2 linked regions of the Undibacterium parvum genome follow. Each later gene encodes a partner of the first gene's protein in a complex. Links are inferred from orthologs where the notes say so. Each region holds a gene or a part of one and is shown on either strand. Other genes may lie near its edges.

Region 1 (4,282 bases):
CGCGCGCGTACAGCAAGCGCAGATAATCGTGAATCTCGGTGACGGTGCCGACAGTAGAGCGCGGATTGTGCGAGGTGGCTTTTTGCTCGATAGAGATGGCTGGCGACAGGCCTTCGATCAGATCGACATCGGGTTTTTCCATCAACTGTAAAAATTGACGGGCGTAAGCCGACAAGGATTCGACGTAACGGCGTTGGCCTTCTGCATACAGGGTATCAAATGCCAAAGAAGACTTGCCCGAACCAGATAAACCAGTGATTACCACTAATTTATTGCGCGGCAAATCGAGATTGATGTTCTTCAGATTATGCGTGCGCGCACCACGGATGCGAATCTCATCCTTCTTTTGCACAGGTAGATCGTGAACGCCGAACTCAATTTCAGCCGGCTTGCTCGACGCTTTGGTCGCTTTTGGGGTATTGCTTCGAGTTTGTGTCATAAGACTGCTTTCCGCTAGGTGCCGCATATTGATGCATATCACTACATAGACTGTAATTACCCTGCATTTTGGAATGCAGGGTGAGCAACCTGCTACTATAACGGTTTTTTGAAATTTGACGCGGGTGACCTGCCTGCTTTGTTTCAGGTTTTATCTTTGTATGGTCTTTGTATTATGATAAACGCAACATCTCCAGCGTGTGCTGGCACTGATGAGTCGCTCTCGGCTGGGTCTGGGATGAATCGCCATGAAATCCTGACCAGCAGCTCGCTGGCGTCGATTTTTGCTTTGCGCATGTTGGGCTTGTTCCTGATTTTGCCCATTTTTGCGCTGCACGCCAAAACTTTGCCGGACGGCGGTAATTTAACCCTGGTCGGTCTGGCGATGGGGATTTATGGCCTTAGCCAGGCTTTTGCGCAGATACCTTTCGGTATCGCTTCAGATAAATTTGGCCGTAAGCGCATCATTGTGATTGGCTTGATACTGTTTGCGCTGGGCGCGCTGATTGCTGCTGCCTCGCACACCGTGATGGGCATTTTGATAGGTCGCGCGGTGCAGGGCGCAGGTGCCATCTCGGCCGCGCTGACTGCCCTGATCGCCGATTCTACCCGCGAGCAGCATAGAACCAAGGCGATGGCCATGGTGGGCGGCTCTATTGGCATTACTTTCGCGCTGTCATTGGTGATCGCACCGGTTTTGTATCAAAGCATAGGCATGAGTGGTATCTTTTTATTGACCGCGGTGTTGGCGGTGGTAGCGATAGGCGTGGTGATCTGGGTCACGCCAGCGGCACCTTCCATCGCGCACGCCGAGAAAATACCCCTGAGCGTGGTGTTGAAAAATCCAGAATTGATGCGCCTAAATTTAGGTGTATTCGTCTTACATCTGAGCCAGGTCGCGATGTTTGTAGTGGTGCCATCGGCCTTGGTCCAGTATGCCGATATCCCCCTTGCCTCGCACTGGAAGGTGTATCTACCGGTGGTGTTCGGTTCTTTCATCGCAATGCTGCCAGCGATTTTTATTGGTGAAAAACAGGGCAAGATGAAGCAGGTATTTATTTTTGCGATCGCCTTGCTGTTGCTGGTGCAATTGGGATTTTGGCAATTTATGGATAGCCCAGCGATATTGATAGGCTTACTGTTCGCGTTCTTCCTGGCGTTTAATATTCTGGAGGCGAGTCAGCCTTCTTTGGTGTCGCGTATGGCACCACCGGCGGCAAAGGGCGCGGCTTTGGGGGTGTACAACACTTTGCAGGCACTAGGTCTGGCCTGCGGCGGTTTGCTCGGTGGTTGGCTCAATCAGTATGCCGGAGCATCAACTGTGTTTATTGTGAGCGCCGCATTAAGCCTCTTCTGGCTTATAATCGCAGGCAAAATGCCCGAACTGCCGCGCCGCGCTAAAACTGCCGCTGTAGAGTAGGCGTCTACAAACTGTTTAACACTGAACCACAGAAATATAGGAGAGTCGCATGGCATCACTCAATAAAGTCCAGATCATTGGCAATCTCGGACGTGATCCGGAAACCCGTTACATGCCCAGCGGCGACGCCATGACCAGCATCACGGTAGCGACTACCGAGAACTGGAAAGACAAGGCGACCGGCGAAAAGAAAGAAGCGACAGAATGGCATCGCATCACTTTCTTCGGTAAGTTGGCTGAAATCGCCGGTCAATACCTGAAAAAAGGCTCACAAGTTTACGTAGAAGGTAGCTTGCGTACCCGTAAGTACACCGACAAAGACGGCGTAGAAAAATACGCAACCGATATCAAGGCCGACACCATGCAAATGCTGGGTAGTCGTCAGGGTATGGGCGGCGGCGCTCCTATGGATGATGAGTCTTACGGTGGCGGCGCACCGTCAGCGCCACGTCAAAGCGCAGCACCGGCACCACGTCCTGCACCAGCAGCGCGTCCGGCACCGAATTTCTCTGACATGGATGACGACATCCCTTTTTAATTCCTGTTAATGGAAAGTGCCAAACAAAAAAGCAGACTTTTACTAGTCTGCTTTTTTTATTTTCAGAGTGGCTTTTCATCATGCTTGAACTCCATAGGGACTCGAGTCCTCGTGAATTTTTTTTGGCAAAAAATCATCAAAATCTAAAAACATCTTGGTTTTTAATGGAAATAAGGTTTTTTTGATACTTATTTGAGTAAATAATTTAAAAATATTCGTATTTTGTATCGTTTTGTGTCAACGCTTCTGTCTATGCCTGCGTTTTGGCTAGTATAGAATCTTTGCCTGCACACAGTCTGAAGCGAAGATTCCCACCAAGGAGTCTTAAAATGATTTACGAAATTCTGGTTCGCCCATCGTATAGCAAACGTATGACCTCAGACCATCTGGTATGGATAGAGAGCGACTTGCCTACGCGTTCATTTGAAAAGTGGTTGTTTGAGCAATCGCTGATGGATGGTAGTGGCCGCGCAGCGATAGTGCGCTGGAGCATAGTACAGAGCCAAAAGCCTGCGCACTTCAAGTTAGCGACACAAGCCAAGGCTTTAATCAGCCGTATCACTGAATTGATGAGTGCTAGCCCAGAATTGGCGATGCCGCAGCAAGAACTGCAATTGAAAAATAAATCGCTGGCCTTGGCCTAAGGTTTAGAATCAAATGCGCTGATGCCAGGCGCATAGATCAATGCTAGTCTCGGTTTTAGAAAGCCCTTTCGGATATTTTCCGAAGGGGCTTTCTGCGTTAACACGAATATTCTGATCAATTCTTGAGATTCTCAAACTGCCAGTAGTCGCAGATAAATCTAAGGCTTAGGCTTAGGCTTAAGAATATTCGCGAGATGCATTTTTTGGAACTAAACTGGTTTTCGTTCATGCGGAATAGTATGTAATCTGATACTGTTCTTGTTAAGCACATTAGTTACCTTGAAAAAATTAATAACTTGCTATCTCTACCCAGGAGAAGACTATGTTAGGTTTGAGACAAATACATCAACTGAGCATCGCTAAACGACTTGGCATCCTCATCCTCAGTGCAGTGCTTGGCATCGCCGCACTAACAGCAATTTTTCTGTATTCTGAAAAATCTCTGATCATAGAAGAACGGAAAAGTAACGTCAGGCAAACCGTAGAGGTTGCGCACAGCCTGGTGCTTCATTATCACAGCTTGATTGCGCCAGATAAATTCAGTGAAGATGAGGCTAAACAGGGCGCGATGAAGGCAATCAAAAGTCTGCGTTACGGCGAAGGTGAGTATATCTGGATCAACGATATGCAACCCAAGATGATTATGCATCCGATTAAGCCCGAGTTAGACGGCAAGGATTTGTCCGGCAATAAAGACCCCACGGGAAAGTTTTTATTTGTTGAATTTGTCGAAGTAGTCAAGGCCAAGGGGGCGGGCTTTGTGTTGTATATGTGGCCTAAACCAGGCCAGGACAAACCTGTGCAAAAGGTTTCTTACGTCAAAGGATTCACGCCTTGGGGCTGGGTGCTCGGCTCTGGTGTTTATATCGATACGGTCGATGCGACGATTCAGACCCGCTTAATTGAATTTTCTAGTGGTGCTTTGCTGTTGGCGCTGGTTTTATTTGCGGTTGGCTTATTCATCGCACGTGGATTGTTAAGGCAACTGGGGGGCGAACCGCAATATGCCGCGAATATTACGCAACATATTGCACAAGGCGATTTAACTGTCGCGATTGCTTTGAAAAAGACAGATCAATCCAGCCTCTTGTTTTCGATACAGTCTATGCGCGATAGTATCGCCAGTATTATTGGGCAGGTCAGAGATGGAACCGATTCTATTTCTGTTTCTTCGAAAGAAATTGCTTCCGGTAATATGGATCTTTCTTCACGTACCGAGACTCAGGCCAGTTCTTTGGAGGA
Region 2 (2,990 bases), 1.4 Mb from region 1 along the record:
TAAAAACTGGCTTGCCTTACTCGATTCACGGATAGAATTACGCAAATTAGATCATCTGTGCGAAGAGCAGCACGATGCGCTACAAGAATTACGCGACTACATTGTCGATACCCATGACGGCACAGTCAACGGCAATGGCCGCAGTAAAGACCTTTTACTAGTGCGCACCAATGATGTAATCGAGCATATCGGCAGGGTATTGAATCACGCGCGCCGACTTGAAGCCTCGCTAGAATCGGCAGTGCAAATTCATTTCGCCGCGATGGCCCACCGCACCAGTGAAATCATGCGCACCCTGACCGTCATTACGGCGCTGTTTATGCCCCTCACTTTGATTACCGGGATCTTCGGTATGAATTTCGTGAAGATGCCTATGCTCGATATGGCTTCTGGCTTTTGGATCATTATGGGTACGATGTTGGGCCTGGTGGTGCTACTGCTAGGCTACTTCCGCAGCAAGAGTTATTTCGAAGAACGCGCCATGCAACAAAGCTCAAGACCTCACGATACTAGGGAGTAGTATCGCCATTCACATGCCGCTTGCGCAATAGATATGTGCGCAATTGCAGGTAATGTATGGATACCCCCCCTATTTCTTTAAATACTATTCGAAAATATATGCACGATTACAGCTTTCTTTGGCACGACTACGAAACCTTCGGCGCGCAGGCGAGGCGCGATAGACCGGCCCAATTTGCCGCCATCCGTACCGACGCCGATCTGAACGAAATCGGCGAACCCATCATGCTGTATTGCCAGCCCGCGCCCGACTTTTTACCAGATCCGCAATCCTGCCTGATCACCGGGATTACGCCGCAAGAATGCCTGGAACGCGGAGTACCAGAATACCAATTTGCAGCGACTATCGAACAAGCATTTTCACAGCCAGGGACCATAGGTGTAGGCTACAACACCATACGCTTCGATGACGAGATCACGCGCTTCATGTTCTGGCGCAATCTGATCGATCCGTATGCGCGCGAATGGCAAAATGACTGCGGGCGCTGGGATCTACTCGATGTGGTGCGCACCACTTACGCACTCAGACCGGATGGCATATACTGGCCGACCAATGCGGAAGGCAAACCTAGTTTTCGCCTCGAGCATTTAGCTGCCGCCAATGGCCTGGCGCACGAAGCAGCCCACGATGCCTTATCCGACGTGCGTGCCACCATCGCCTTGGCCAAACTGATACGCCAGCATCAACCCAAATTATTCGAATTTTGCCTGTCCTTGCGCAAGAAAGAAAAAGTAGCGACGGAGATCGGTTTGCCTCTCAAAAAAGCCTTCCTGCACGTATCGGGCATGATACCGGCTGAGCGTGGTTGCATTACGGCAGTTTGGCCACTCGCGCTGCATCCACAGAACAAAAACGAAGTGATCGTCTGGGATCTCAATTACGACCCTAGCGAATTATTTACGCTCGATGCCGCCAGCATTAAACTGCGCATGTTCAGCAAGGCCGATGCGCTACCAGAAGGCGTCAGCCGTTTGCCGATCAAGAGCATACATCTGAATAAATCGCCTATCGTCATCAGTAATCTAAAAACCCTGAGCGCAGATCGTGCCGCCCATTGGGGGCTAGATATGCAGTTAGTCCAGAGTCATGCCAAGCTCGCCGAGGGTGCGCCAGACATGTCTAGCATCTGGCAGCAGATATTCTCACGCAACACCGAAACGGGCGTTGATGTGGATGAGGATTTATACGGTGGCTTTGTTGGTAACAACGACAGGCGCACGTTGACCGACTTGCGCGCCATGACGCCGGCGGAGTTAGCCAGCACACATCCACAGTTTCAAGATGGCCGCCTCAAAGAACTGCTGTTTCGCTATCGCGCACGGAATTTTCCGTCCACTTTATCCAGCCAGGAACAACAGCAATGGCAGCGCCATATCGCAGCACGATTGCTGGATGGCGCTGCCAAGGCTTTAACGGTAGAGCAGTTTTTTGATCGCATCGACAGCTTGCAAGAAAGCGCAGACGAGAGAGCTGAAGAAATACTGGGAGCGCTGTACGATTACGCCGAGCAAATTACCCCGGTCCGCTAGCTCGATTGATAAAAAAAGTAATTTCATATTAGGACTTACGCCAAATGGTCGCAGCTAGGCGTACCGTCGAAGACAGTACTTTAGTACGGCAAGAAGGATACAACGACGCTGGGGCGGTTTTGCGTAAGTCCCACATATAAAAAAACGCTCAGAGTCTAAACTGACCCCTGAGCGTTTTTTTGTAAGCTAGATACTTCCTAAGGCCTGCAGCGAGGTCAAAAATTTCTCTACGTTTTGGTAACCGATGACGCGCGCATCGATTAATTCTTGCCCTTGCTTATCAAAAAAAATGATGCCCGGTGGCCCGAACAAATTAAAACGTTTTAGCAACTCTTTATCTTGCGCATTATTTGCTGTGACATCGACCTGCAACAACAAGATCTTGTCTAGCTTGGCTTTGACTTGCGCATCACTGAAAGTAAGTTTCTCCATTTCTTTGCAGGACACACACCAATCCGCATAAAAATCGAGCATTACCAACTGAGCTTTGGATTGCAGTAAAACCTCATTCAGTTCGCTCAGTGATCCTATGCGCTTAAAATTCACCGTATGCGCTGGCGCACCAAACAGATGCGCAACTGGCGCATAGACGTCACGCCCGCCAGTACTTACCCCTATCAATTGGCTCAGGCCTAGCAGCGCGAGCGTCACTGCGAAAACTTTCGACGGCAAGCCTCCTCTGTGAATAAACAATTGATATCCAGCATAGCCCAACAACAGTGCGGCCCAGCCAACCATTTGCGCCCACGCCGGAATGACGGGCGACACCATCCACAAAGCCATCGCCAACATTAAGACACCGAAGAAACGTTTGATCGCTTCCATCCACGCGCCCGCACGCGGCAACAGGCTACCGGCCGAAATGCCCATCAATAATAAAGGCACACTCATGCCCATCGCCATCGCAAACAAGGCGCTACCACCGACCAGCACATCACGGG

What was found.
Region 2: the proteins of ssb (region 1) and sbcB are in contact, whole or in part, in a crystal structure (PDB 3C94), measured with the Escherichia coli proteins. The link is inferred for Undibacterium parvum from one-to-one orthologs.

What each region holds. Positions count from the first base shown.
Region 1 is NZ_CP034464.1:2,761,515-2,765,796, forward strand. Bases 887-3,651 are described here. They hold ssb (single-stranded DNA-binding protein), read left to right. Parts: upstream 887-1,907; coding sequence 1,908-2,396; downstream 2,397-3,651. Other genes in these bases: EJN92_RS12075 (MFS transporter), read left to right, coding at 887-1,858; EJN92_RS12085 (hypothetical protein), read left to right, coding at 2,726-3,040; EJN92_RS12090 (methyl-accepting chemotaxis protein), read left to right, coding at 3,363-3,651. In the rest of the region: excinuclease ABC subunit UvrA, read right to left, coding at 1-439; more of EJN92_RS12075, read left to right, coding at 677-886; more of EJN92_RS12090, read left to right, coding at 3,652-4,282. UniProt on the Escherichia coli protein: Plays an important role in DNA replication, recombination and repair. Binds to ssDNA and to an array of partner proteins to recruit them to their sites of action during DNA metabolism. Acts as a sliding platform that migrates on DNA via reptation.
Region 2 is NZ_CP034464.1:1,377,150-1,380,139, forward strand. What follows is about bases 1-2,833. They hold sbcB (exodeoxyribonuclease I), read left to right. Parts: upstream 1-618; coding sequence 619-2,049; downstream 2,050-2,833. Other genes in these bases: EJN92_RS05815 (magnesium transporter CorA family protein), read left to right, coding at 1-520; dsbD (protein-disulfide reductase DsbD), read right to left, coding at 2,236-2,833. Also shown: more of dsbD, read right to left, coding at 2,834-2,990. UniProt on the Escherichia coli protein: Degrades single-stranded DNA (ssDNA) in a highly processive manner.